Regions from separate parts of the Microbacterium sp. AC026 genome, predicted to be linked through region 1. Evidence: predicted binding sites of a transcription regulator. Region 1 holds the regulator's gene; the other holds the start of a gene.
What was found. Region 1 encodes HrcA, which represses chaperone genes, less so after heat shock. Its sites were predicted from a motif close to TTNGCACTCGNNNNNNNCGAGTGCNAA; they were not measured.
Positions count from the first base shown of each region.

Region 2: the regulator HrcA is predicted to act here: its motif matches at 5,609-5,635, upstream of groES (co-chaperone GroES).

Region 1 is NZ_OZ409857.1:117,179-131,757, reverse strand. Features, by position in the region: partial or broken gene ACZZ93_RS00650 (PhoH family protein) at 1-559, opposite strand, end outside; gene ACZZ93_RS00645 (HIT domain-containing protein) at 621-968, opposite strand; gene ACZZ93_RS00640 (16S rRNA (uracil(1498)-N(3))-methyltransferase) at 1,013-1,741, opposite strand; gene dnaJ (molecular chaperone DnaJ) at 1,756-2,871, opposite strand; gene hrcA (heat-inducible transcriptional repressor HrcA) at 2,911-3,942, opposite strand; gene hemW (radical SAM family heme chaperone HemW) at 4,049-5,266, opposite strand; gene ACZZ93_RS00620 (DUF1990 family protein) at 5,283-5,936, opposite strand; gene lepA (translation elongation factor 4) at 6,006-7,859, opposite strand; gene ACZZ93_RS00610 (ABC transporter permease) at 8,100-9,083, shown strand; gene ACZZ93_RS00605 (ABC transporter permease) at 9,083-10,006, shown strand; partial or broken gene ACZZ93_RS00600 (ABC transporter ATP-binding protein) at 10,003-11,933, shown strand; gene ACZZ93_RS00595 (ABC transporter family substrate-binding protein) at 12,051-13,763, shown strand; partial or broken gene ACZZ93_RS00590 (alpha/beta fold hydrolase) at 13,894-14,145, shown strand; gene ACZZ93_RS00585 (alpha/beta fold hydrolase) at 14,148-14,579, shown strand, end outside; gene ACZZ93_RS00580 (MFS transporter) at 14,563-14,579, opposite strand, start outside.
Region 2 is NZ_OZ409857.1:1,356,771-1,371,349, forward strand. Features, by position in the region: gene ACZZ93_RS06800 (branched-chain amino acid ABC transporter permease) at 1-835, shown strand, start outside; gene ACZZ93_RS06805 (ABC transporter ATP-binding protein) at 882-1,847, shown strand; partial or broken gene ACZZ93_RS06810 (ABC transporter ATP-binding protein) at 1,844-2,607, shown strand; gene ACZZ93_RS06815 (ABC transporter substrate-binding protein) at 2,726-4,003, opposite strand; gene rarD (EamA family transporter RarD) at 4,148-5,005, opposite strand; gene groES (co-chaperone GroES) at 5,229-5,525, opposite strand; gene ACZZ93_RS06830 (class I SAM-dependent methyltransferase) at 5,669-6,877, shown strand; gene ACZZ93_RS06835 (hypothetical protein) at 6,892-8,115, opposite strand; gene ACZZ93_RS06840 (hypothetical protein) at 8,099-9,160, opposite strand; gene ACZZ93_RS06845 (hypothetical protein) at 9,164-9,676, opposite strand; gene tsaD (tRNA (adenosine(37)-N6)-threonylcarbamoyltransferase complex transferase subunit TsaD) at 9,676-10,746, opposite strand; gene rimI (ribosomal protein S18-alanine N-acetyltransferase) at 10,743-11,249, opposite strand; gene tsaB (tRNA (adenosine(37)-N6)-threonylcarbamoyltransferase complex dimerization subunit type 1 TsaB) at 11,246-11,869, opposite strand; gene tsaE (tRNA (adenosine(37)-N6)-threonylcarbamoyltransferase complex ATPase subunit type 1 TsaE) at 11,890-12,387, opposite strand; gene alr (alanine racemase) at 12,384-13,490, opposite strand; partial or broken gene ACZZ93_RS06875 (holo-ACP synthase) at 13,487-13,845, opposite strand; partial or broken gene glmS (glutamine--fructose-6-phosphate transaminase (isomerizing)) at 13,957-14,579, opposite strand, start outside.

The sequences.
Region 1 (14,579 bases):
GGTCCATCATCTCGTTCAGCGCGTCATAGAGCGGGCGGAGGTACGGGTCGATCTTGTCGGTGAGCGTGCCGGGCAGGAATCCGAGCCGCTCTCCGGCCTCGACCGCGGGGCGGGTGAGGATGATGCGGGTGACCTCTTTGCGCTGCAGGGCCTGGACAGCCTTGGCCATCGCGAGGTAGGTCTTTCCGGTACCCGCCGGGCCGATGCCGAAGACGATCGTGTTCTCCTCGATCGCGTCGACGTACTCCTTCTGCCCCAGCGTCTTGGGACGGATGACCTTGCCCCTGGTCGACAGGATCGCCTCTCCGAGCACCTCGCTCGGGCGAGGGCCGCCGTCGTTGCGCAGCAGGCGGGCCGAGCTCGTCACGTCGCTCGGGGCGAGGTCGTGGCCTGCCTTGGTCATGGTCATCAGCTCGTCGACCAGGGTCTTCGCCTTCGCGACGGCCTCCGGCGCGCCGGTGAGCGTGATCTCGTTGCCGCGCACGAGCACCTGGACGTCGCGGTGCTCCTTCTCGAGCATCCGGAGCAGTCGATCCTGCGGACCGAGCAGCTGCACCATGGCGACGCCGTCGGCGTAGATCTTCTCGACGGCGGTGTCGGATGCGGTCAGGTCGTTTTCGTCAGAAGCCAACGAGCTTGCTCTCCTCGATGTTGCCGAGCACATGGGCGTGCACGTGGAAGACGGACTGGGCGGCGCTGGCGCCGTTGTTGAAGATGAGGCGGTATTCGCCGTTCGCATGCTCGGAGGCGAGCTGCTTCGCAGCCGCGACGATCTCCGCGAGCAGACCGGGGTCGCCCTCGGCGAGCTCCGTGACGTCGCGGTAGTCCTCGGTCTTGGGGATCACGAGCGCGTGCAGCGGTGCCTGCGGGTTGATGTCCCGGATCGCGAACACGCGGCCGGTGTCGAGCAGGATCTCACCCGGGATGTCGCCGTTGAGGATGCGCGTGAAGATCGAGGGCTCGGACATGCTCCCAGTCTACTGACCGCAGCACTGCCGGGTCCGTAGCCTGATCACCAGCGGCTGAGTGCGACCGACAGCACGGCGATCGCAGCCGGGCCCGCCGTGGACGTACGCAGCACGGTGTCTCCGAGCAGCACACGCTCGGCGCCGGCGTCCGACAGCTTCGAGAGCTCGTCGTCGGAGATACCACCCTCGGGCCCGACGACGAGGACGATGTCCCTGCCGTCCGGCTCGAGCTCGGACAACCGCACGGGGGCGGTCGGGTCGAGAAGCAGCACCCGCTGAGATGCGGCGCGTCTCGCGAGGTCGGCGGTCGACGCCGGAGGCGCCACCTCCGGGACCCACGCCCGGTGAGCCTGCTTCGCCGCCTCGCGGACGATCGTCGCCCACCGCTCGCGCCCCTTGACGGCCTTGGGACCATCCCATCGGGATACGCTTCGACTCGCCTGCCACGGCACGATCTCATCGACGCCGAGCTCGCATGCCGCCTGCACGGCGAGCTCGTCGCGATCGCCCTTCGCGAGAGCCTGCACGAGCACGATGCGAGGGCTGGGCGCGGGGTCGACCGATCGCTCGGCCACGCGCACGTCGACGCGGGACGGAGACACCTCTTCGGCGACGCCGGTCAGCCACACCCCCGAGCCGTCGCCGACCGTCACCGCCTCGCCGACGCGGAGCCGTCGGACGACGGCGGCGTGCTTCGCCTCGGCGCCGGTGAGCGACACGAGGTCGCCGACCGCTGCATCCGAGGAGTTCTCGACGAGGAAGTGGAGTGCCATGAGCGCCGTCCGTATCAGTGCGAACGGAAGCGGTCGCGGAGCTTCGAGAACAGCCCCTGCTGGAACTGCGCCAGCTGCGGGCCCGGTGCCTTGGTCTTCTTCGCGAAGTCCTCGATGAGCGCGCGCTGCGCGGAGTCGAGCCGGGTCGGAGTGACCACCTGCACGCCGACGCGGAGGTCGCCGCGCTGGTTGCCCCGCAGCGGCGTGATGCCGCGGCCCTTGATCGTCAGCACGTCGCCGGACTGGACGCCCGAGCGGATCTCGAGATCGACCTCGCCGTCGAGACCCTGGATCGTGGTCTCGGTGCCGAGGATCGCATCCGGCATCGACACCTCCAGCGTCGCCAGCAGGTCGTCGCCGTCGCGGCTGAAAGACGGGTGCGGGTTCACGGTGACCTCGACGTACAGGTCGCCGTTCGGGCCCCCCGCCTTGCCGACCTCGCCAGAGCCCGGCAGCTGCAGGCGCAGCCCGGTCTCGACGCCGGCGGGGATGTCGAGCGAGACGGTGCGACGCGAGCGCACCCGCCCCTGGCCGCCGCAGGTGCCGCACGGATACGGGATCGTCGTGCCGTAGCCCTCGCAGGTGCCGCAGGGCTGAGAGGTCACGACGTTGCCGAGCAGGCTCCGCACCTGACGCTGAACGTGGCCGGAGCCGCCGCAGATGTCACAGGTGACGGGCGACGTGCCCTCCTGGCAGCACGAGCCGTTGCACGTCTCGCACAGCACGGCCGTGTCGACCTCGATGTCGCGGTGCGCACCGAAGACGACGTCGCCGAGATCGAGGGTCACCCGGACGAGGGCGTCCTGTCCCCGTTCGCGGCGTGACCGCGGACGCGCGCCCCTGCCACCGCCTTGGCCCGCGCCGAAGAAGGTCTCGAAGATGTCCCCGAAGCCGCCGAAGCCCTGGAAGTTGCCAGCGGCGCCGTCTCCGCCGCCCATGTCGTAGCGGCGACGGGAATCGTCGTCGCTCAGGACGTCGTATGCATGCGTGACGAGCTTGAACTGCTCGGCCGCGTCCTCACCCGGATTCACATCGGGGTGGAGCTGACGAGCGAGGCGTCGGTACGCCTTCTTGATCTCGTCGGTGGAGGCGTCACGAGAGACGCCGAGTACCTCGTAGTGGTCTGCCACAATGGCCCTTCTGCGTGTGCTGTTCTCTGGGCGGCCGCGTCAGCGGGCCGCCTCGTCTTCGTCGAGCATCCGAGACAGATAGCGGGCCACGGCCCGCGCCGCCGCGAGATTGCTCGGATAGTCCATGCGCGTCGGCCCCATCACGCCGACTCGCGCCGTACCGCTGGGGGCGGCGTAGTTGCTGGCCACGATCGATGCCTCGCCGAGGCCGAAGGACGCGTTCTCGGTGCCGATGCTGGCGGCGAGACCGTGGGAGTCCGCCTCCATCTCGCTCATCAGCCGCAGCAGCGTCACCTGCTCCTCGATCGCCTCGAGCAGAGGGTGGATGCTGCCGCGGAAGTCCTGCTCGCGTCGAGCCAGAGTCGCTGCTCCGGCCATCACCAGGCGCTCCTGACGGAAGGCGCCGAGCTCGTCGATGACGATCGTCGCGAGAGCGCGCAGTACGACGTCATGACTGTGTGCGTCGTCCGCGAGAAGCGCCTGCAGCCGCTCAGCGGCGTCGCTCACCGCCCGGCCCGTGATCAGGGCGGAGAGGCGAGCACGCAGCAGCGCCATGTCGGCGTCGTCGACGTCGACGGGCAGCGGGGCGATGCGCTGCGAGACGCCGCCCGCGTCGGTGACGAGCACGATGAGCAGACGATTCGGCGCCAGCGCCACGAGTTCGAGATGCGTCAGATGCGCGCGCGCGAATGACGGGTACTGCGCCAGCGCGACCTGCCCCGTGAGCTGCGTCAGCACTCGGACCGTGCGCACCATCAGGTCGTCGAGGTCGGATGGAGCGGTGAGGAAGGACTCGATGGCCGTGCGCTGCGCGACCGACAGCGGCCGCAGCTGGGCGAGATGATCCACGAACACGCGGTAGCCCTTGTCGGTGGGAACGCGACCGGAGGAGGTGTGCGGGGCGGCGATCAGCTCTTCGTCTTCGAGCAGTGCCATGTCGTTGCGGATCGTCGCCGCGGACACGCCGAAGGAGTATCGGTCTACGATCGATCGGCTGCCGACGGGTTCATGCGTCTCGACGTAGTCCTGCACGATCGCGCGGAGAACCTGGAGGCCTCTTTCGCTGACCATCGCAACTCCCTCCCTCTTGGCACTCACTGGCTACGAGTGCCAATTCTACCCGCCGACGCCGACCACGTGCTGATCCGGCACGATGTCCGGACTCAGCGGTCGCCGATCAGTCGGTGAGCTCACGCACGACGGCATCGGCGAGCAGGCGCCCCCGCAGTGTGAGCTGCACGCGTCCGCGAACGGCAGCGGCCGGGTCGACGAGCCCATCCGCGATCAGACCCGCGACGCGTGTCCTCTTGTCCGCGGCGAGGTCGCTGACGGCGATGCCCTCGCGGATGCGACTCAGCAGCAGGATGCGCTCGAGCGTCGCCGACTGCTCGTCCGGCCGCTCCGTGCCGGCGGCGGGAGACTCCGCTGCGGCGAGCCGCTGTGCATACGCGGCCGGATGCTTGACGTTCCACCACCGCAGGCCGGCGACGTGACTGTGCGCGCCGGGACCGAACCCCCACCAGTCGCTCCCCCGCCAGTAGGCGAGATTGTGCCGCGAACGCTGCTCGGGCGAGCGCGACCAGTTGCTGATCTCGTACCAGTCGAAGCCCGCCGCTGCGAGACGCGCATCGGCGAGCTCGTACATGTCGGCCTGCAGGTCATCGTCCGGCGCCGGCACCTCGCCTCGGCGGATCTGCCGCGCGAGCTTCGTGCCGTCCTCGATGATCAGCGCGTACGCCGAGATGTGGTCCGACTCGAGTGCGAGCGCCACATAGAGCGACGCCTCCCAATCACCGATCGACTCACCGGGGGCGCCGTAGATGAGGTCCACGCTCACGGCGAGGCCAGCGTCCTTCGCCGCGGCGACCGCTGTCGTCACATTCTCGGGGCGATGAGTGCGGTCGAGAGCGGCGAGCACATGCGGCACTGCCGACTGCATGCCGATCGACAGCCGCGTGACGCCGGCATCCGCGAGGGTCCGCGCGACCTCGGGTGTCACCGTGTCGGGGTTCGCCTCGACCGTGACCTCGGCGCCGTCGACGAGGCCGAACGCATCGGTCGCCGCCCCGAGCATCCGCGCCAGGTCGCCCGGCGGCAGCAGCGTCGGCGTGCCGCCGCCGAAGAACACGGTGTCCATCGGGCGCAGCGCACCGGCATCCGCGAGCACACGCCGCGCGAGGTCGATCTCGGTGATGAGCGTCGAGGCGTAGTCCTCCTGCTTCGCGCCGCGGAGCTCTCCCGAGGTGTAGGTGTTGAAGTCGCAGTAGCCGCACCGCACCCGGCAGAAGGGGACGTGCAGGTATGCGGAGAAGGGCACGGAGGAATCGATCGGCAGATCGGAGGGCAGATGTCCGTCTGCCGGTGCCGGATCGCCGAGTGGGAGCGGACCGGCCATCAGAGAGGTGCGACCATCAGACCGGAGTCGCGTACAGCGGCGAGATCGCTCGCAGATAGCGTGCGAACAACTCGCGGCGACGGCGCTTCACCAGCGGCGGGACGACGCGGTAGAGCAGGGAGTTCGGCGCGTCGAAGGCACGGACGGAGAACCACACCTCGTCGTTGTCCTCGCGCCAGTCGATGTCGAAGGACTCCTCACCGCGGACCACCGAGCCTCCGACCGTGCCCAGCACGAATCCGATCCGGCGCTTCTCCTCGGTCACGGAGATCACGCGCAGCTCCGCATCCGCCCGCATGCCGGCAACCCGCCCATGCAGGCGCAGCGTCATGCCCGGGCCGGCGAACGGTGTGCCTTCCGCGTCGAAGCGCTGTTCGACGTCGTTCTTGCTCGGTGCGATCGGAGTGCCCTCGGCGTCGAAGCTGACACCGGCGTAGGCGGGGCCGGGCGCGGGACGCACATCCTCGATGCTGAGGCCCGCCGCGCGCTGCGCGGTCCAGGTCAGCAGCGCTTCGCCCGCGGACTGGAAGCGGTCATGACCGCTGCCGATCCGCCAGGAGTTCTCCGCCGGGATGCTGCGCTCCGGCGGGTACTGCATCAGATCGGGCGCGTGGGTCGCACCCACGGCCGCATAGTCAACCGTGTCGTCTCGGAAAGTCCCGCGCCGCATGCGTTCCAGCCTACTTCCCGTTCCCTGGACGATCACCCTCCACGCCGGGAACAGCCCGGCCCGAAGGTCCTACTTCTTGTCCTTGCCCTCGACGTCGCCGGAGAGCGCTGCGATGAACGCCTCCTGCGGCACCTCGACACGACCGACCATCTTCATGCGCTTCTTGCCCTCTTTCTGCTTCTCGAGGAGCTTGCGCTTGCGGCTGATGTCACCGCCGTAGCATTTGGCGAGCACGTCCTTGCGCAGCGCCCTGATCGTCTCGCGGGCGATGATCCTGGCGCCGATGGCGGCCTGGATCGGCACCTCGAAGTTCTGGCGAGGGATCAGCTTGCGCAGTCGCTCCGTCATCAGCGTGCCGTAGGCGTAGGCCTTGTCGCGGTGCACGATCGAGCTGAACGCGTCGACCTTGTCACCCTGCAGCAGGATGTCGACCTTGACAAGGTCCGCCTCCTGCTGTCCGGCGGGTTCGTAGTCGAGCGAGGCATAGCCCTGGGTCTTGGACTTGAGCTGGTCGAAGAAGTCGAAGACGATCTCACCGAGCGGCATCATGTAGCGGAGCTCCACGCGCTCCTCGGAGAAGTACTCCATGCCCAGCAGCGCTCCGCGACGAGACTGGCAGAGCTCCATGACCGTGCCCACGTAGTCCTTGGGCAGCAGGATCGCGGTCTTCACCATCGGCTCCGACACCGAGCCGATGCGACCGTCGGGGTACTCGCTCGGGTTCGTCACCGTCACGGTCTCGCCCGTGTCGCTCGTGAGCACCTCGTAGATCACGCTGGGTGCGGTGGTGATGAGGTCGAGGCCGAATTCTCGCTCGAGACGCTCGGTGATGATCTCGAGATGCAGGAGTCCCAGGAACCCGCAGCGGAAGCCGAAACCGAGGGCGACCGAGGTCTCAGGCTCGTACTGCAGCGAGGCGTCGGAGAGCTTGAGCTTGTCGAGCGCCTCCCGGAGCTCCGCGTAATCGCTGCCGTCGATCGGGTAGATCCCCGAGAAGACCATCGGCTTCGGGTCGGTGTAGCCCGGCAGAGCCTGGGTCGAGGGCCTGCGTGCCGTCGTGATCGTGTCACCGACCTTCGACAGACGGACGTCCTTCACACCGGTGATGAGGTAGCCGACCTCGCCGACGCCGAGCCCCTTGGACGGCACCGGTTCGGGGCTCGACACGCCGACCTCGAGCGCTTCGTGGTTGGCACCCGTCGACATCATCTGAATGCGCTCGCGGGGCGACAGGCTGCCGTCCACCATGCGGACGTAGGTGACGACCCCGCGGTAGGCGTCGTAGACGGAGTCGAAGATCATGGCGCGGGCCGGAGCATCGGCGTCTCCGACGGGTGCGGGGATCTCCTTGACCAGTCGGTCGAGCAGCTCCTCGACGCCGACACCGGTCTTGCCCGAGACACGGAGCACGTCCTCGGGCTTGCCGCCGATGAGCGATGCCAGCTCCTTGGCGTACTTGTCGGGGTCGGCCGCCGGCAGGTCGATCTTGTTCAGCACCGGGATGATGTGCAGGTCGTTCTCGAGCGCGAGGTAGAGGTTCGCCAGAGTCTGGGCCTCGATGCCCTGGGCGGCGTCGACGAGCAGGATCGCGCCCTCGCAGGCGGCGAGAGACCGGGACACCTCGTAGGTGAAGTCGACGTGCCCCGGGGTGTCGATCATGTTGAGCGCGAAGGTCTCGCCGTCGATCTCCCACGGCATCCGCACGGCCTGGCTCTTGATGGTGATGCCGCGCTCACGCTCGATGTCCATGCGGTCGAGGTACTGCGCGCGCATGTCGCGATCCGAGACCACGCCGGTGATCTGGAGCATGCGGTCGGCGAGGGTCGACTTGCCGTGGTCGATGTGCGCGATGATGCAGAAGTTGCGGATCTGCGCCGAAGGCGTCGCGGCAGGCTGAAGCGGAGTGAGAGCGCGTGGTGACATGTCCTGACGATTCTACGGTGAGGCGAGGCTTATGCCCGCTTCGTGCGATCCGGTGATATTCTGCCGAGGTTGCCCGGGAGCCATCCGTGACACCGGATCCCGTGAGCGATAAGACTCCGTCACAGACCAAGTGCAGGCGTCGTGTCGCGCAGATCGGCTGATGGTGATTGACTGTCTTCCCGGCTCAGCGTTGCGTCGGCGGATCCCGCGCGCGTCTGTAAAAGAGAAAGAATCATCACCTTGATCAAGTATCTGTTGCGCCGCCTGCTGGGATGGGTGCTGATGATCGTCATCGCGACGAACATCACCTACTTCCTCGCGTGGCTGTATCTCGATCCCGAGAACAACTACGTCGGACGTCGACCTCCGCTTTCGCCCGATCAGATCGATGCGCTGCTGAAGCCTCGCAACCTCAGCGAATCGGTCCCCCTGATCGAACGATGGTGGACCTGGTTCTCCAGCATCCTCTTCCGCTGGGACTGGGGAGTCGGCCCCACAGGCGAGTCCGTCAACGAGCAGGTCGCATACCGCGTCTGGACCAGCGCCGAGCTCGTGCTCGGGGCGACGATCATCACGACCATCCTGGGCATCGCCCTCGGTGTCTACACGGCATCCCGTCAGTACAAACTGGCCGACCGCATCGGTCAGGGCACGAGCATCATCACGATGAACATCCCCACGGTCGTTGCGGGATTCGCTCTGGTTCTGCTCGCGATCAACTTCAACAACGCGGTCGGCACGACCGTCTTCTACGTCGTCGGATCCTCCAGTCAGGGGGTCGAGGGATTCTTCCCCGTCCTCATAGACGTCCTCCAACATCTGACGCTCCCCACACTCGGCCTGGTGCTCACGGGCTACGCGTCCATCCACTTCCTGCAGCGCTCGCTGCTGCTCGACAACATCAAGGCGGACTATGTTCGCACCGCCCGTGCCAAGGGACTCACCAAGCAGCAGGCCATCCGCAAGCACGCGCTGCGGACGTCGCTGATCCCCGTCACGACGCAGGTCGCGTTCACGATCCCCGCGGTCTTCACCGGAGCGGTGCTGACCGAGACGATCTTCAACTGGAACGGAATGGGTCGGTACTTCATCCAGACCCTGAACAACAACGACATTCACGGCGTGGTCGCAGTCGCGGCGTTCGGCGCCCTGATGACGGCGATCGGCGCGATCCTCGCTGACGTCGCCGTGGTCGTCCTCGATCCGAGAGTGCGGGTGAGCTGATGTCCCTGGAAGCCATCGGGGTGTCCCCCGAGATCGCCGAGCCGGAGAAGCCGAAGAACCGCAAGCGCACCTCGATGCTGACGCTGTACACGCGTCGGTTCCTGCGCAACCGCGGTGCCTTGATCGGCGTCGTCATCCTCGCGCTTCTGGTGGTGTTCGCGATCGTGGGACCGCTCATCGCGCCGTACTCGCACACTGACCTCGACTTCCTCGCACTGCGCCAGGCTCCCTCGGCCGAGCACTGGTTCGGGACGAACGGTTCGGGCAACGACAACTTCGCCCAGGTCGCCGTCGGTCTTCAGCGCTCCATGATGATCGCTGCCCTCGTGGCCATCGGCACCACGGTCGTCTCGGCACTCATCGGTGCCACCGCCGCCTACTTCGGCGGCCGGTACGAGCGGATCATGCTCGCGGTCATCCACTTCATGATGGTGGTCCCGAACTTCCTGATCCTCGCGATGATCTCGAACGACGCCGGCGGGAACTGGCTGGTGATCTCGCTCGTCATGATCTTCGTCGTCGGCTGGTTCTTCCCTGCCCGGATCATCTGGACCCTGTCGCTGTCGATCCGCGAGCGCGAGTACGTGCATGCCGCTCGCTACGCCGGGCTCTCGGGGATGCGGATCGTCCTGCGTCACATGCTCCCGAACATCGGGTCGCTGCTGGTGATCAACTTCACGCTCGGCGTCGTGTCCGCCGTCCTCACCGAGACCGCGCTCTCGTTCCTCGGCTTCGGTGTGAAGCTGCCCGACGTCTCGCTCGGCGCCCTGATCGGCTACGGCTCCAGCACTCTGGTGAGCGCACCGTGGCTCTTTTACTTCCCTGCAGCGGCGCTCACCCTGCTCACCGTTTCGATGGCTCTCATCGCCGACGGTCTGCGCGACGCCCTGGATCCGACCTCTGCGGCTGGAGGTCGCGCATGAGTACCGTCCTTTCCGTCCGAGACCTCAAGGTCAGCTTCCCGTCGGAAGCCGGTCGAGTCGATGCCGTGCGCGGTGTCTCGTTCGACCTCGAAGAGGGTCGCACCCTCGGCATCGTCGGCGAATCCGGCTCGGGCAAGTCCGTCACCTCGCTCGCGATCATGGGCCTGCTCGACGACAACGCCAAGGTCACCGGGTCGATCATCTATGACGGCCAGGAACTGCTCGGCAAGTCCGACAAGCAGCTCTCGGTGATCCGCGGCAACGGGATGGCCATGGTCTTCCAGGACCCGCTGACCTCACTCACCCCGGTGTTCACGATCGGCGACCAGCTGATCGAGGCTCTCACGGTGCATCGTCGGCTGTCGAAGAAGGACGCCTGGGATCGGTCCGTCGAGTTGCTGAAGCTCGTCGGGATCCCCGAGGCGGAGCGCCGCATGAAGGCCTTCCCGCACGAGTTCTCCGGCGGCATGCGTCAGCGTGTCGTGATCGCGATCGCGATGGCCAACAATCCCAAGCTCATCATCGCGGACGAGCCGACGACCGCGCTGGACGTCACCATCCAGGCGCAGATCCTCGAGCTCATGGAGAAGGCGCAGCAGGAGACCGGCGCCGCGATGATCATCATCACGCACGACATGGGGGTGGTCGCCAAGACCGCCGACGACGTGCTGGTGATGTATGCCGGCAAGCCCGTCGAGCAGGCACCGGTGCGCGAGCTGTTCTACCGCACCCGGATGCCGTACTCGATCGGCCTTCTGGGTGCCATCCCGCGGGTGGACAAGACCGAGAAGGTGCCGCTGATCCCGATCAAGGGCAACCCCCGCTCCTGATCAATCTGCCGGATGCGTGCCCGTTCGCGGCGCGATGCCCCATCGCGATCGACGCGTGCCTTCAGCGCGAGCCCGATCTGCTCCCCATCTCCACCGAGGGTCACTCCGACCACTCCGTCGCCTGCATCCGCGCGAACGACATCGACGACGACGGACGCATCGGCGGGCTCCCCGTCTTCCCCATCCCGGAGATCCCCGAGAGCGGGCTGGCGAAGGTGCCCCGCGAGGATCGTCCCATCACCCTCGAGGCGGTCAACCTCAACAAGACCTTCCCCCTCATGAAGGGTGCGCTGTTCAAGCGCAAGGTCGGCGAGGTGCACGCCGTCAAGGGGATCAGCTTCGACATCCGCCAGGGCGAGACCCTCGCGATCGTCGGCGAGTCGGGCAGCGGGAAGACGACGACGCTCCTCCAGATCATGGATCTCGTCGCCCAGGAGGACGGCGACATCCGCATCGGCGGTACGAGCGTCGCCGACATCAAGAACCGAGCGGAGGAGCGAAAGCTCCGTCGTGATCTGCAGATCGTCTTCCAGGACCCGATGGGGGCGCTCGACCCTCGCATGACGGTCTGGGACATCATCGCCGAGCCGATGCTCGCGATCGGCATGAGCAAGGACGACGTGTTCGATCGCGTCGAGGAGCTCATGGGTCTCGTGGGTCTCGACCCGGCGCACAGCGACCGCTTCCCCCAGGCGTTCTCGGGCGGTCAGCGTCAGCGCATCGGCATCGCACGAGCGCTGTCGACCAACCCCAAGATCGTGGTGCTCGACGAGCCCGTCTCGGCTCTCGACGTCTCGATCCAGGCCGGCGTGATCAACCTGCTCGACGAGCTGAAGGCCAAGCTCGGGCTGTCCTACCTGTTCGTGGCGCACGACCTCGCCGTCGTACGCCACATCGCCGACCGGGTCGCGGTGATGTACAAGGGCTCGTTCGTCGAGCACGGAGACGTCGATCAGGTGTTCGACGATCCGCAGCACCCCTACACGAAGGCGCTGCTCTCGGCGATCCCGATCCCCGACCCCGACATCGAGCGCACGCGCGAGCGGATCATCCTTCCCGTCGAGGGTTTCGACCCAGAGGCCGTCGCCGTCAGCTGACCTGTGTACCGATGTGCACAGTCCGATAACGGTTCCGTGTCACTGGGGTTTCGCCCGAGAGTTGCGGGGTTAGTCTGCCCCTATCCCAAGTAAGGCCGACAGGCACTAAGGAGTACCATGAAACGGCATCAGAAGCTGATGGGCATCGCTGCTCTCGGCGCTGCCTTCGCCCTCGCCATGAGCGGGTGCGCACCGGCAGGCAACGGCGGCGGCAACAGCGGTGAAGGCGAAGCTCAGACGGTCGAGGGCGCGGACTACAACCCGCAGCCCCGCGAGAACCTCGCAGAGGGCGGCGAACTCCGCATCCCCGTCTCGAACATCGCCGAGCAGCTGAACTACTTCCACAGCGACGGTGACGCCCGCGTCACCCAGATCGGGACGTGGTTCCGCCCCCAGATCCTGCTGATGGATCCTGACGGCACCGTCAAGAAGAACGACGCATACCTCGACGACTACTCCTTCGGTGTCGAGGACGGCAAGACCGTCCTGCACTTCAAGGTCAACGAGAAGGCTGTCTGGAACGACGGCACGCCCATCGACGTCACCGCGTTCAAGGCCACCTGGGAAGCCCAGAGCGGCGAGAACGAGGAGTACCAGCCCAACGCGACCGACGGCTGGAAGGAGATCGAGTCCGTCGAGGCCGGCGAGAACGACCGCGACGTCATCGTGACCTTCAAGGGCGAGTTCGCCTGGCCCGAGATGGTCTACTCGCAGCTGCTGCACCCGGCCGTCAACACGCCTGAGCTGTTCAACACGGCGTTCCTCGGCGACTGGCACCCGGAATGGGCCGCAGGCCCCTACACGGTCGACAACTTCGACAAGACCGGCGGAGTCGTCACGCTCGTCCCGAACGAGAAGTGGTGGGGCAACGCTCCGCTGCTCGACAAGGTCTCCTTCATCCAGATGGAGCCGACCGCGGCGGTCAACGCACTGCGCAACGGCGAGGTCGACATGGCCGAGACCGGCAGCGCCGAGCTGCTCGCACAGGTCGAGGGTCTCGAAGGCGTCAAGACCTACAAGGGTCAGGCGACCGCGAACGCGATCTTCACGCTGAACTCGACCAACCCGGTGCTGTCCGACCTCGAGGTCCGCAGGGCCGTGTTCGAGGCGATCAGCATCGAGCAGGTCAAGGACATCGTCTTCAACGGTCTGAACTACACCGAGGAGCCCGCAGGGTCCCTGACCCTCTTCTCGTTCCAGCCTGACTATGTCAACGCGCTGGAGGAGGCCGGCCGCAAGGACGGCGACACCGAGGGTGCCAACAAGCTCCTCGATGAGGCCGGCTGGGTCGCCGGTGCCGACGGCATCCGCGAGAAGGACGGCCAGCGCCTGTCGCTCGTCTTCCCCGTGCACTCCGACACCGAGACCGCGCGCGCGCGTTCGCTCGCCGTTCAGGCGCAGCTGAAGGAGGTCGGCGTCGAGGTGACGATCGACACCCGTCCGTCCGCCGACTTCGCCGAGGACTACACCACGCAGAACGGTGACATCTTCTTCCTCAACTTCACGTCGTCCGACCCGTTCGGTGCCGCCTGGTTCTGCCAGCTGTACTGCTCGGACAGCGGCCTGAACCTGTCGGGCACCGGCACCGAGGAGATCGACACGATGATCCACGAGGAGCTCGAGACGATCTCCGACCCGGTCGAGCAGACCAAGAAGGCCATGGAGATGGAGTCCGAGATCTTCGCGAAGACCTGGGGCATCATCCCGGTCCTCAACGGCCCGGAGATCTGGACCGTCAAGGAAGGCCTCGCCAACCTCACGCCCGAGCCCTACGTGGGTCTCGACCTCTTCGGCATCACGCCGGTGGAGAACGTGGGATACGAGAAGTAATCCATTCGGAGCCTGACTCGTCAGAGCTTCGCAGCGGGGTCGGTGGTCCATCCACCGGCCCCGCTTTCTCTATGCTGAACGCGTGAGCGTCCAGATCGTCTTCGTGCACGGCATCCGTACGTCCGCGACGATGTGGCGGTCGCAACTCGCCTTCCTCGAGGAGCAGGGCATCGGGGCCGTCGCTGTCGACCTTCCCGGGCATGGCACCCGGATGGAGGAGGACTTCACCCTGCACGAGGCGCTCCACACCATCGACGTCGCGGTGCGCGACGCAGCGACGCGAGGTCCCGTGCTGCTCGTCGGGCACTCGATGGGCGGCCTGCTGACACTCGCCTACGTCGGCGGATCGGAGGCACCGAGGGTCGCGGGGCTCGTCGCCGCGTCGTGCACGTCGCTCCCCGAGGCGCCGGTCTCGCGGCGTATCGCGCGATCGCGCGCGCCGTCGATCGGCTGCCCGATCGCGGGATGTGGATCACGAAACGCATCCTCGAAGCGACGATCCCCGAAGAGACGCGCTCCGATTTCGCCGCCGGCGGCTATGCGCTGGACACCCAGGACACGGCACTGCGAAATCTCGCCACGCTCGATCTCGCGACAGCGGTCGCCCGCATCCGCGTGCCGCTGTGGTTCGTGAACGGACAGTGGGATCAGCTGCGAGTCAACGAGGCCCTCTTCCGACGGCTCGCGCCTCACGCAGAGCTCATCGTCGTGCCGCGCACCACGCACCTCGTCACGGCGATGCGTCCGCAGATCTTCAACGCCGTCCTGCGGTTGGCCGTCGCGACAATCGAATCCGAGGCTACGGGTGAGGCCGCG
Region 2 (14,579 bases), 1.2 Mb from region 1:
GGTCGGCGGATACGGCTACGCGATCTCCGTGCTGACCTTCGGGCTCCCCTGGTGGGTCGGCATGCTCATCGGTCTCATGGGGGGCGCGTTCTTCGCAGTCCTCCTCGGAATCCCGACGCTGCGGCTCCGTGCCGACTACCTCGCGATCGCGACGATCGCCGCGGGTGAGATCGTACGACTGCTCTTCACCACCCAGATCTTCGACGAGTACACCAACTCGGCCGACGGTCTCGCGCAGTTCAACGGCGGGTTCCGCGACGCGAATCCGTTCCCGCCTGGCACCTACGGCTTCGGGCCGTGGACCTACAGCGCGAACGACCTGTGGAACCGGGTGTTCGGACTCATCGTGCTGCTCGTCGCGATCCTGCTGGTCTGGTCGCTCATGCGCAGCCCGTGGGGGCGCGTCCTCAAGGGAATCCGCGAGGATGAGGATGCCGTGCGCTCGCTCGGCAAGAACGTCTTCGCCTACAAGATGCAGGCGCTCGTCGTCGGTGGCGTGATCGGCGCAGCCGGAGGCATCGTCTTCGTCCTCCCCTCGGCTGTCGTGCCGGGCAGCTACACGACCTCGCTCACGTTCTTCCTGTGGACGATCCTGCTGCTGGGCGGCGCGGCCACCGTGTTCGGCCCGACGCTCGGGGCCATCCTCTTCTGGGTCGTCTTCGCTTTCATGGCGAACCTGCTCCCGGCGATGGCGCGGTCCGGAATCCTGCCCATGTCCGACAGCCAGGCCTCGACCCTGGTGTTCATCTTCGTCGGCATCGCCCTGATGCTGCTCGTGATCTTCCGACCTCAGGGCATCCTCGGAGACAAGAGGGAGATGACCTTTGTCAAATGAACTGACCCCCGACGAAAGCGCCCAGACGGCGCCCGCGACCGGGAGCATCCGCCGACCGAAGACCACCGGACTCGCCAAGGGCCCTGCGGCCCCCGGCGTGCCGAAGGTCGATCCCATCCTGATCGCGGATGCTGTGCAGCGGCGCTTCGGCGGTCTGACGGCCGTCGACGTCGACCACGTCGAGATCCCTCGCGGCGCCATCACCGCTCTGATCGGCCCGAACGGAGCAGGGAAGACGACCCTGTTCAACCTGCTCTGCGGTTTCGACAAGCCGAACAGCGGGACCTGGTCGTTCGACGGCACGAGCCTCTCGGGCGTTCCCTCCTTCAAGGTGGCGCGCATGGGGCAGGTGCGCACGTTCCAGCTGACCAAGTCGCTGTCGCTGCTCACCGTGCTCGAGAACATGAAGCTCGGTGCTCCGGGACAGCGCGGCGAGGGCTTCTGGTCGAGCCTGTTCCCGTTCCTGTGGCGCAAGCAGGATCAGGAGATCGAGGTCAAGGCCCGCGAGCTGCTGGCCCGCTTCAAGCTCGACGCCAAGGAGAAGGACTTCGCCGCGGCGCTCTCGGGCGGCCAGCGCAAGCTCCTCGAGATGGCGCGAGCGCTCATGAGCGATCCGACCCTGGTGATGCTCGACGAGCCGATGGCCGGCGTCAATCCGGCGCTGACCCAGTCGCTCCTCGATCACATCCTCGACCTCAAGGGCCTGGGCATGACGGTGCTGTTCGTCGAGCACGACATGCACATGGTCCGCCACATCGCCGACTGGGTCGTGGTCATGGCCGAGGGCAAGGTCGTCGCCGAGGGCCCGCCCGACGAGGTCATGGAGGACCCGGCCGTGGTCGACGCCTATCTCGGCGCCCACCAGGACCTCGATCTCGGTGCCGTGACCGGTCGCATCCCCGTGATCGAGAACGCCACCGCCGCCAAGCTCCGCGAGCAGATCGAAGCAGAAGCCGAGGCGGAGCTCGAAGCGACGAGCACGCCGGATCACGACCAGAAGGACAACGCATGAGCGCCGAGACCTCCGCTGCGGCACCGCGAACGGACGACATCGTCGTCGAGCTGAAGGACGTGCACGCCGGCTACCTGCCCGGTGTGAACATCCTCAACGGCGCCAACCTCGTCGCCCGACAGGGCGAGCTGATCGGCATCATCGGCCCCAACGGCGCCGGCAAGTCGACCCTGCTGAAGGCGATCTTCGGGATGGTGAACGTCCGCAGCGGCGAGATCACCGTGAACGGAGAGAGCATCATCGGGTTGAAGGCCGACAAGCTCGTCAAGCGGGGCGTCGCCTTCGTGCCGCAGACGAACAATGTGTTCCCCTCGCTCTCCATCGAGGAGAACTTGCAGATGGGGCTGTATCAGAACCCCAAGATCTACGCCGAGCGCCTCGAGTTCGTCACCGGCATCTTCGCCGAACTCGGCAAGCGCCTCAAGCAGCGCGCCGGGTCGCTCTCGGGCGGCGAGCGGCAGATGGTGGCGATGTCGAGGGCACTCATGATGGACCCGTCGGTGCTGCTTCTCGACGAGCCCTCCGCCGGCCTCTCCCCGTGCGTCAGGACGATGCGTTCATCCGCGTCTCCGACATCAACAAGGCGGGCGTGACGACGATCATGGTCGAGCAGAACGCGCGGCGCTGCCTGCAGATCTGCGACCGCGGCTACGTGCTCGACCAGGGCAAGGATGCGTACGAGGGCACCGGACGCGACCTGCTGAACGATCCGAAGGTCATCGGCCTCTACCTCGGAACTCTCGGCACCGACGCCGCCTGAGGGCTCCCACGACAGAGGGGCGGATGCGACTCGCATCCGCCCCTCTTCTGTCCCCTCGCGCAGCGGGCACGCACACGACGAAGGCCCCGGATCGAGGATCCGGGGCCTTCGCTCGTGATCAGTTGGTGCGGGAGATCAGGTTGTCGGCGCCGTACTCGTACGTGCCGATCGATGCACCCTGCGGGTCGCCGTTCTCATCGAACGTGATCTCGCCGGAGTAGCCGTCGTAGTCGGCGGTTCCACCGTCGTTGATGATCGCCGCGCAGTCCTCGAAGCTGGTGCACTTCTCACCGTCTCCGCTGCCGCCCGAGACCTCGGCCATCTTCGCAGCGATGTCCGCGCCCTCGGTCGAACCGGCGGCGAGAGACGCGAGTGCGACGAGCACGACCGCGTCGTAGGCCTCGGCTGCGTAGGTGAAGTCGTTGACCTCGGGGTTGCCCTCACCGGTCCAGAACGTCTGCAGACGGTCGGTGAAGTCGTCCTCGAGCGCCGGTCCCGGCTTCGTGCCCTGTGCGCCCTCGAGCGAGAACGGGAAGTTCGTGTCGGGCGAGGAGCCGTAGTCCGACAGGTTTCCGTCGACGAGGTAGAACTTGTCGGGCGAGATGCCGGCGTTGACCAGCAGCGGGGCGATGGTCTTGAACTGGTCGAACGACACGATCGCGACGGCGTCGGGGTTCTGAGCCTTGATCGTCTCGACCTGTGCGTCGAACTGACCGTCACCGACGTTGTACGACGCGTCAGCGACGACCTCGCCACCCGCGTTCTCGAACGTCGACTTGATGTTGTCGAACAGTCCGGTTCCGTAGGCATCGTTCTGGTAGATCACGCCGAGGGTCTTGTGTCCGTCTTCGGCGATCAGGTTGCCGAGGACCTCACCCTGCAGAAGGTCGCTGGGCGCGGTGCGGAAGTAGAGACCGTTGTCGTCCCAGTCGGTGAAGTCCGGGCCGGTGTTCGAGGCCGAGATCTGCAGGATGCCGGCGCTGACGTTTCCGTCGAGGATCAGGCGGGAGACGCCCGACGCCGCGGCACCGACGATGGCGGTGACGCCCGCGCCCTGGAGCTTGCTGATCGACGTCTCGTAGGCCTTGGTGTCGGTGTCGCCTTCGTCCTCAGCCGTCAGGTTGATCTTGACGCCGGCAGCAGCATCGTTGACCTCCTTGACCGCGAGGCCGACGCCGGATTCCATGGGCGGGCCGAGGAACGACAGCGAACCGGTCTGCGGCAGCAGCGAGCCGAGCTCGAGCGTGAGGTCGGCCGACGATCCGCCGCCGCCGCCACCGTCGGACGGCTCCTCAGAGGGCGTGCCGCTGCAGCCTGCGACGACGATCGCCGAGACGCTCAGCAGCGCGACTCCGGCGAGAATCTTGGCGCTGCGCGAGCGCGTGAATGAGGTCATGATGCTCCCTTGCGTGACTGGCCGTGGATTGTGACCACGGTCGGGTGCTCTAACACTAGGACTGAAAGGCTTCGCGTAGGGGTCGCCGATGTTTCGGTGCGTTAACGATCCGACACCGAGTTTCCGGACGGGTGAACCGGGAGTTCAGACGAGTGTCGGCTGATCGATCCGGCGTCCGCGACGCGCGGCGAGCAGCAGGTCGATCACGAACACGAGGATCGCGACCCAGACGATGATGAAGCCCGCCCACCGCTCGGCCGGCATCGGCTCGCCGAGCACGACCGCGCCGATGATGAACTGCATGACGGGGGTGATGAACTGGATCATCCCGATGACGGTGAGGTTGATGCGCCGGGTGCCCGCGGCGAAGAGCAGCAGGGGCACTGCCGTGGCCACACCGGCGAACGCGAGAAGCACCGCATGCCACGCACCGTGCGAGCCCATCGTGATCCCGGCGGGGGTGGCGGCGACGAGGATCAGCTGCACGACGGCGATCGGGATCAGCCAGAACGACTCGAGCGTGAGTCCGCTGACCGCATCGACCGCGGGGCCGATCTTCTTCTTGATGAGTCCGTAGACGCCGAACGAGGCGGTCAGCGAGAGGGCGATCCACGGGAACTCGCCGTAGAAGAGGACGATCACGATCACGGCGACCGCCGCGATGCCGATCGCCGCCCACTGGAGCCTGCGGATGCGCTCCTTGAGCACGAACACCCCGAGCAGCACGGTGGTGATCGGGTTGATGAAGTACCCGAGGCTGGTCTCCACGATGTTCCCGGAGAGGGTTCCGATGAGGAACACCTGCCAGTTGACGTAGATCAGGACACCCGCCAGAGCCGTCCATCCCACCAGCCTCGGCTGTCGGACGATGACGCCGAAGGCGGCCCAGCCGCGCATCACGGTGAGGAGGAGCAGGCAGAAGACGAACGACAGCAGCACGCGCCACGCGACTACTTCCCACGGACCGGTGGGCACGAGCAGCAGGAAGTAGAGGGGCAGCACGCCCCAGAGCAGATACGCTCCCCCGCGTACGCGACACCCGCCGTCTGAGTGGCTCGGGAGGCGGCATTCGTCGGGGTCACCGCACAACCCTATGCCCGTCGCCGCGCCGCCTCCGCCCCACGAGACCCGCCGTCCGGACATTGGCAGGAATCGATGCACCGGTGGCCGAACACGCAGGAAGGCCCGGATGCGTGATGCATCCGGGCCTTCCGAAGACGTTGTCTCAGCGGACGACGACTGCGAGCACGTCGCGAGCCGACAGGACGAGGTACTCGTCTGCGCCGAACTTCACCTCGGTGCCGCCGTACTTGCTGTAGAGCACACGGTCGCCCACGGCGACGTCGAGCGGAACGCGGTTGCCGTTGTCATCGATGCGGCCGGGGCCCACGGCCACGACCTCGCCCTCCTGGGGCTTCTCCTTGGCGGTGTCGGGGATGACCAGGCCACTCGCGGTGGTCTGCTCGGCCTCGACCTGCTTGATGACGATGCGGTCCTCGAGCGGCTTGATGGAAACCGACACGGTCTACCTCTTCTTTCTTGACGCTGACAGGAAGACTTTTCGCACTCTCAACCCGAGAGTGCTAATCCAGTCTAGGCGTTCCGCTGGCACTCACGCAATGCGAGTGCCAATGCGGCGAACAGCCCGCCGCCTAAGCTGGGGCAGTGGAGATCTCCGAGCTGCGCGCACTGCTCACCCCCGAGGGCCTGAAGACGCTGGACGAACTCGGCCCCGTCGACGAGGTCGCCGACGTCGCTCGGATCGTATCCCGGCTGCGTGCGGCCGGCCACTCGCCCGAGCTCGTCTCGGCCGTGGTCGGACAGGCACGACTTCGCACCAAGGCGAAAGGCAAGTTCGGCGACTTCGCGGCCCGGATGCTGTTCACCCGGGCCGGACTCGAGCAGGCGACACGGCTGGGCGTGGCCGCCCGGCATGCCCAGCGGATGCGCCGCGCCGGCATCACTCGCGTCGCGGATCTCGGCTGCGGCATCGGCGGGGATTCTCTTGCCTTCGCCGGTGCAGGGCTCGACGTCGTCGCCGTCGACGCCGACGAGGTGACCTCGGCGATCGCGGCGTACAACCTGGCGCCTCTCGGAGACAGCGCGAGGGTGATCCACGGCACGGCCGAGGCGCACGTGCCCGTCGAGGGCCACGAGAACCAGGCGATCTGGATGGATCCGGCCCGCCGCACCGCCGGGCACAGCGAGACGCGCCGGGTCTCGTCCGATGACTACTCTCCGCCGCTGGACTGGGCCTTCGATGTGGCCTCGCGCACATCGACGGGCATCAAGCTCGGTCCCGGTCACGACCGCGATTCGCTTCCCGTCGACGCCGAGGCGCAGTGGGTGAGCGCAGACGGCAGCGTGGTCGAGCTCGTGCTCTGGACGCGCGCACTCGCCCGCGACGGCATCCGCCGTTCCGCCCTCGTGATCCGCGGCGAGCGCTCACATGAACTCACCGCAGGCGCCGACGCCGTCGACGAGCCCGTGCGGGAACTCGGCGCGTTCCTGCACGAGCCGGACGGGGCGGTGATCCGGGCGCGTCTGATCGGCGATGTCGCGCGCAGCCTCGACGCGGGAATGCTCGACGAGCGCATCGCGTATCTCACCTCCGACGCCGCGGTCACCAGTCCGTTCGTGCAGTCGTTCCGGGTGCGCGAGACGATGCCGGCGAACCCGAAGGCGATCAGCGCCGTCCTCAAGGCGAACGACATCGGCTCCCTCGAGATCAAGAAGCGCGGCATGGACATCGACCCCGCGGCCTTCCGCAAGAAGCTGGCGCTGCGGGGCGAGCAGACCGCGACGCTGATCCTCACTCGCGTGGGTGATCAGCGACGAGCGATCCTCGCCCATCGGGTGCCGACAGCCGGCTGACGTCTACCCGGCGCCTAGCCCTCGGAGTCGTCGGACGGGATGTCGACCTGGATCGGATCCTGGTATTCGCCGCCGAGCTCGAGCGTCTCACCGGGCCTCACCGTCTGCTCTGCCGTCGCCGTCGTGCTGTCTCCGGACACCACGAGGTAGGGCATGCCGTTCGACGTGTACGCGAGACGCACGCTCCAGTCGGAGATCATCCCTCCGGCCTCGTCCACGATGGTTCCGGCGACCTCGATGACGTCCGCCGACGATTGTCCCTCGCTCGCCGGGCGGCATTCGACGGCCTGGACGGCATCGACGACGAGGCAGTCCTGGATGTCGTCGCTCTCGACGCGCTGTGCGCGCCAGACCGGGGCATCGCGGAAGTACCCGACGACCGAGAAGGAGAACTCTTCGAAACCCTCCTCGACCAGCTGCTCGGCGCGTTCCCGCTCGTCGCCCTGGAACTGCGACAACCAGGAGTTCTCGTCCGAACGCCATCGCTGGATGATGCCGACGACCTCCCCGTTCATCGCTCGCGCGGCCGACGCCCAGATCTCCTCGAGCCCCTCGTCCCCCTCCCCCGGCACCGCGACGCTCGCGTTCAGGCCGATGCCGTTCCCGTTGTCGAGATCGGCCGCGGGCTGGCACTGATCCGCCGACTTGTCGGCGGCGTCGAGCGTCAGGCACACCGTCTCGCCGTCGTCCTTCGTCGCGTACCAGACGAGGGCGTCCTCGTCCTGTCCGATCGCGCGCAGACTGCCCGGGTCGAACCCGCCCTCGGCCTGCAATTCCGCACGCCGCTCCTGCTGCGCGGAAGTCAACGCGACGGCATCGCCGGAACGCCCGAAGAGCGCCCAGCCGGTGCCGAGACCGATCACGAGCAGAAGTGCGGATGCCGCGGCGATCGCCTTCCAGTGCTGACGGAATGCCGCGCGGAGGCCTCCGGTCTCGGTGGACTGACTTCCGTCGTCCGCGTGTTCGACGGGCGCGCTGGGGGAAGCGTCGGCGACGGGTGCCTGACCGTCACGGAACGGCTTCTCCGACGTCGGCGGCTCGTGGGCCGGTCCCTGCCCGACCGGCGCGTCGACCCGGTCGCGCGGGCCAGGGTCGACCCGGTCAGGCCTGCCAGGCTCGCCGCGCAGCGATTCGAGCTCTCTCAGCCTCGCCGCCTCGGCCTCGGTCAGGCCGCCGTCGCGGCCGTACGCTTTGACCTGCAGTGCGCGCAGCTCAGCAGAGTCACTCTCCTGCAGCATCGTCGCCCTCCCAGCCCTTCGTCACGGTCAGGTACTGCTGACCGTAGCCGAACCGGTACTCGTAGCGGGTCGTCTTCCCCTCACCCACGACGTCGAGCACGAGCGTCCTGTCCGCGTCGGCGAGCATGATGCTGTCATCGCAGGCCATCGGAGGGTCGGGCATCGACCCGTCGTAGACGAGACAGTACCTCTGCGTGGACATGTCGATCCCCGTCCAGATCGGCACGTCATCGTCGTAGCCGGCGACCAGGATCGTCCGCCGGTCCAGTCCCGTCCGCTCGGCGAGGGCGGTCGCCGCCTCCGCCTCGTCGGGGCTGGCGAACATCGCCGTGGACTGCGGCGAGGTGATGTAGCTGCGGGTGACGACCGCCGGCTCGCCGGCCGGCGTGAGGAACATCTGCGCCTCGACGTCATAAGTCTGACTCTGGCTCACGGGTTTCGTGAGAGTGGCATTCACGCCCTGGACCACGGCCTGCTCCCGCGTCGTGCACGCGGGAGCCGTCGCGTCCTCGTGTCCGAGCACCAGGCACACGTCAGCGCGCTCGTTCTTCGTCGCGAACCAGATCACGACGCCTTCTTCCTCCGCCATGGCCCGCACCGACCCCGGGTCGAAGCCCCCCGATGCGACGATCGCGCTCTGCCACTCCTCCTGCTGGGCGCTGAGCTGCATCGGCGCGGGACCCCGGTCGGTGAAGAGAAGCCAGCCCAGCGCGAGGCCGATGACCGCGAAGGCCGTGGCGACCGCGACCGCGAGACGCCGATGGTGTCGCAGCGCGATGAGCGGGGACTCGCCCTGGCGCTCGACGTCCACGACCGGGTCGGCAGGTGACGCGCTCCCCTCCTCCTCGGCAACGCCCCGCGGAGCCTGCGCAGGGTCCGGCGCACGCGTCTCCGGACTTCTCGTCGCCGGCGGCCCCGCCAGACGCGTCTTCGCGGATTCCAGCTCGCGCAGCCGCGCTGCATCCGCCGCGCTCAACGCCCCCGCACGGCCGTACGCCCGCGCCTGGAGCGCGCGCAGCTCGACGGATCGGTCCGCGTCGAGCATCGGCTATCCGAGTCTCTCGAACTGCATCCCGGCCCAGACGAGCCAGCCGAGGCTGTAGACGGTCGCACACAGACCGAGAACGAGCGCCCAACGAGCGATGGCGCGGCTCTCGACCGGTCGGCGCAGCGACATGATCGACGCGATCACGGCGACGATGGCGATCGGGATGCCCCAACCGACGAAGAACGACGCGGCCAAGGCGACGACCGCCGCCATCAGCGCCCAGGGAGCGAGGCGGGTGTCGTCCACGGCGGACGTGCCCGTCGCCGGCTCCCAGTCGCTCTCCCGACCGATGTCCTCGGCGACCGGCCCCGTGACGACCACCGGCTCGACTCCGACCGGGCCGGTGGGGAGCTTCGTGTATCCCTCGCGGCGCGACCCAGGTATGCGTGCCGACCCCGCCGGATGCTCGACCTCGCCGCTCGGGCGCTCGATCCTGGTCGGCGGCACCGCGGCACTCGAGGCGGGCCCCGGTTCTGCACCCGCCCTATCCGGAGTGCGAGGCACGTCGCTCATCACATCACCGCGACGCGCTCGTCGACCTGGATCTCGGTGACGGGAAGCGTCGAGTCGGCTCCGAACGCCAGCGTCGACGGGCGACGGCCGGACGCGATGAGCTCCGCGGCGAGCGCCGCGATCATCGCGCCGTTGTCGGTGCACAGCGTCAACGGCGGGATGCGCACCGTCACGCCGGCCTTCTCCGCCCTCGCGAGGGCGACCTCGCGGAGTCGTCGGTTGGCGATCACTCCTCCACCGAGCAGCAGGCGGGGCACGCCGAGGTCTGCGCACGCGGCGAGCGCCTTCGTCACGAGCACATCGACGACCGCCTCACGGAAGCTCGCGGCGACGTCGGCGACGGGCACGGGAACGCCGTCTGCCTCGCAGCGCTCGACCCAGCGCGCGACAGCGGTCTTGAGCCCGGAGAAGGAGAAGTCGTAACGGTGCTTCGCGAGGTCGGAGGCGCGCGAAAGCCCTCGAGGGAAGCGGATCGCGTTCGGATCTCCGTCGAGTGCCGCTCGATCGATCTCGGGTCCGCCGGGGTACGGCAGCGACAGCAGTCGGGCGACCTTGTCGAACGCCTCCCCCGCGGCATCGTCCATGGTCTCGCCCAGCATCTCGACGTCGGTCGTGAGATCGCGCACGTGCAGCAGCGAGGTGTGCCCGCCCGATACCAGCAGCGCGATCGTCGGGTACTCCAGCGGCTCGGAGTCGGGAGTCAGGATGTCGGCGGCGATGTGTCCGACCAGGTGATTGACCGCGTACAGCGGCTTGTCGAGCGACACCGCCAGCCCCTTGGCGGCGCCGACGCCGACCATGAGCGCTCCCGCGAGGCCGGGTCCGCTCGTGACGGCCACCGCGTCGAGGTCGCCGAGCCGCACGCCGGCCTCGGCCAGGGCGGCGTCGATCGAGGGTTGCAGCGCCTCGAGATGGGCGCGGGCGGCGACCTCGGGAACCACTCCGCCGTAGCGGGCGTGCTCGTCCATGCTCGACGCGATCGTGTTCGAGAGCAGCGTGCGTCCGCGGACGATCCCGATGCCGGTCTCGTCGCAGCTCGTCTCGATGCCCAGCACCAGCGGCTCGGTCATGAGGTCGCCTCCTTCGCGGCATCCGACGCCGTCTCATCTCGATGCTCGGAGCGCGGATGCTGCAGGGCGAGGCGCATCACGATCGCGTCGACGTCGTCGGGCTGGTAGTAGCGGGGGCGACGTCCGATCTCCTCGAACCCCTCCGAGCGGTACAGCCCCTCGGCACCGGGGTTGTCTGCCCGCACCTCGAGGAAGACCTCTCTGGCTCCGCGTTCCACCGCGGCATCGAGAAGGGACCGCAGAAGCGCCCGGCCGCGACCGCGACCGCGGTGCTCGACGTCGAACGCGATGGTCTGGATGTCGGCGTCACTCGACCCCTGCAGTGCACGGACTCCGCCGTAGCCGATGATCGCGCCGTCCTGCTCGTCGACCAGATAGCGTCCGTGCGGGCTCGCGAGCTCCAGGGCCATCGCCTCCGAGCTCCACGCGTCGGTGGGGAACGAGCGGTGCTCTATCGCCATGATGGCGTCGAGATCGTCTGGCGTCGCGTCGCGCAGCGTCATGACGCCACCTTCTTGGGCGCTCCCGGCACGGTGACGTCGGGCTGACGCAGATAGATCGGCTCGGTGCCCGCGAGTGTGCGCCCGGCAGCCAACGCCCTCGCGCCCACGCGAGCCAGATCGACGCCCGACAGCGTCTCCACATCGATACGGCGGATCCCCTGGAGGTGCTCGTCGGCGTCGACGCGTGCGACCAGCACGGTGTCGGTGATGACGTGCGGGATGCCGTCGGCATCCGTTCCGTCGAAGACGGTGATGGCGACCTCTCGGCGGCGGGCGTCCGTCACGATGGCGAACGGCCCGGTCACGGCGTGATGCTCGACGGCCGTGAGCGCTGCGGCGAAGTGGCTCGGCACGGGGACGACGGGGATGCCACGCCCCAGCGCGAACGTGCGTGCCGTCGCGATGCCGATGCGGAGTCCGGTGAACGGCCCCGGGCCCATACCGGCCACCACATGATCGATCGGGCCTGATCCGGGCGCGTCGAGGGCCCGCACGAGCAGCTCGCCGATGACCTCCGCGTGACGGAGCGGATCGGCGGCCGAGGCATCTGACAGACGCGTGCCGTCGTCGTCGATGAGGGCGACGGCGGTGCCCAGGGAGGTGTCGACGGCGAGGATCACCTCTCCAGGGTAGTCGTCGTTCAGCCGGTGATCGCTGAGCGTCCGCCACGCGTGATCGACACGTGCCGCGGTGCGTCGGCGTCGAGCTCCGAGGGGTCGAGCTCGTCGTCACCGCCGACGGGACGCTCCAGCTCGATGTCCCACCAGGTCTCGGCCAGGTCCTCGGCCATCCCGCGTCCCCACTCGATCACCACGACCGATCGTGCGAGGTCGAGGTCGAGATCGTCGAGCTCTGCCCCTGAGCCGAGCCGGTAGGCGTCGACGTGCACGAGCGGCGCGCGTCCGACGAGCGAGGGGTGCGTGCGGGCGATCACGAAGGTGGGGCTCTGCACGGGGCCGCGTACGCCCAGACCCTCCGCGAGTCCGCGAGTGAACGTCGTCTTGCCTGCGCCGAGCGGGCCGGTGAGGATCAGCAGGTCGCCCGCTTCGAGCTGCTCGCCGATGCGGAAGCCGAGCTGCTCCATCGCGTCCGAGGTCTCGATCTCGCGGCGCCCCAGGAAGGACGGGTCGACGCTCATGCCGACCGCCGGGGAACACGGGCGCCGATGCGCGTCACGATCTCGTAGTCGATGGTCGATGCGGCGTTCGCCCACTCCGATGCCGAGGGCACGCCGAGCGTCGGGTCGCCGAACAGCACGACCTCGTCGCCGATCGACACCGGGGCGTCCCCGACGTCCACGACGAACTGGTCCATGGCGATGCGGCCGACGTTCGTGTATCGGCGCCCGGCGATCGATACGGGCAGGCGCCCGGATGCGTGGCGCGGCACGCCGTCGGCGTATCCCAGCGGGACGAGCACCAGCGTCGTGTCGCGGGAGGTGCGGTGGTCGTATCCGTACGACACCCCGGCGCCGGCCGGCACGCGGCGGACGGCGGCGATCGCCCCCCGCAGCGTCATGGCCGGGCGAAGCCCCAGCTCCGCAGAAGAGCGGTCGTCGAACGGCGAGAGGCCGTAGATGCCGATGCCGATGCGCACGGCGTCCAGACGCATCTCCGGCAGGTCGATCGCGGCCGCTGTCGCCGCGATGTGCCGGATCTCGGGATGGATGCCGAACGACGCCGCCGCCGTGACCGCCTCCTCGAACTTCGCGAGTGCCTCACGGTCGTCCTGGGGCGACGTGTTCGAGAGGTGGCTGAAGAGCCCGACGATGCGCAGCCGCCCGATGCGTTCGAGGCGCGCGGCTTCGGCGAGCACACGACGCCAGTCCGCCGGGGCGATGCCGTTGCGCGACAGCCCGGTCTCGAACTTGAGGTGCACGCCGACCGGGCGGTCGACCGAGGCGACCGCTCCCGCCGCTTCGAGCTGGTCGAACGACGAGATTCCCACCTCGATGTCGTGCGCCGCAGCCTGGTCGAAACGCTCGCCCGGCGCGTGCAGCCAGGCGACGATCGGAGCGGTGATGCCCTGACGACGAAGTTCGAGCGCCTCAGGGATCTCGGCGACCCCCAGACGAGTGGCACCCCCGGCGAGGGCGGCGACGGCAGTCGCGGCAGCCCCGTGGCCGTAGGCGTTCGCCTTCACGACGGCGATGACCTGCACGCCGGTGAGTCTGCGGAAATGGCGGACGTTGTCGCTGATGGCATCCAGCTCGATGCGGGCTTCGCGGAACGGAACGGTCACAGCGGCTCTCCTTCGGCGACCACGAACGCTGCGGCGAGCCCCGCGTCATGGGTGAGGGTCAGGTGCAATCGGGTGATCCCGCGCTCTGCGACGACGTCGGCGGTGGAACCGGAGAGCACGAAATGCGGGCGGCCGGATGCCTCGGAGGCGATCTCGATCTCGATCCAGTGCACGCCGTCAGAGCCGCCGAGCGTCTTGATCAGGGCTTCCTTCGCGGCATAGCGCGCGGCGAGCGACGGCAGTCTGAGACCCCGCTCCCCGGCGCGAACAGCCGCTCCCGAAGCCGCGGCGTGCGCTCCATCGTCCGCTCGAACCGCGGGATGTCCACGAGGTCGATGCCGGTCCCGATGATCACCAGTTCAGCCTAGTCGCGGCATCCCGAATCGGTCGGCCCAGCCTCTGCACGGCGCCCGTGCCCCGGATGGGTGACGTGTCTCGACGAGCCGCCTCCGGAGGCCGACGACGCTTACTCGACGGTGACGGACTTGGCGAGGTTGCGCGGCTGGTCGACGTCGAGCCCCTTGGCCGTGGCGAGCGCCATCGCGAAGATCTGCAGCGGGACGACAGCGAGCAGCGGCTCGAACATCGCGCCGGCGAGCGGGATGCGGATGACCTCGTCGGCGAACGGCAGCACGGCCGCATCGCCCTCTTCCGCCACCACGATCACCCGAGCTCCGCGAGCACGGATCTCCTGGATGTTCGAGACGACCTTGGAGTGGACCACAGCCGAGTGTCGAGGCGACGGCACCAGCACGAAGACGGGCTGTCCGGGCTCGATCAGTGCGATCGGGCCGTGCTTCAGCTCGCCGGCGGCGAAGCCCTCCGCGTGGATGTACGAGATCTCCTTGAGCTTCAGCGCGCCTTCGAGTGCGATCGGGAAGCCCACGTGGCGACCGAGGAACAGCACCGAACGAGTGTCGGCCATCCAGCTCGCGAGCTGGGTGACATGCTCCTGCTCGCTCTCGAGGACCTTGGCGATCTTCTCGGGAAGGGCGGTGAGCTCGGCGACGTCGACCGACGCATCCTGGACGGAGCCGCGCACGCGCCCCACGTGCAGGCCGAGCAGCAGCAGAGCGGTGATCTGCGCCG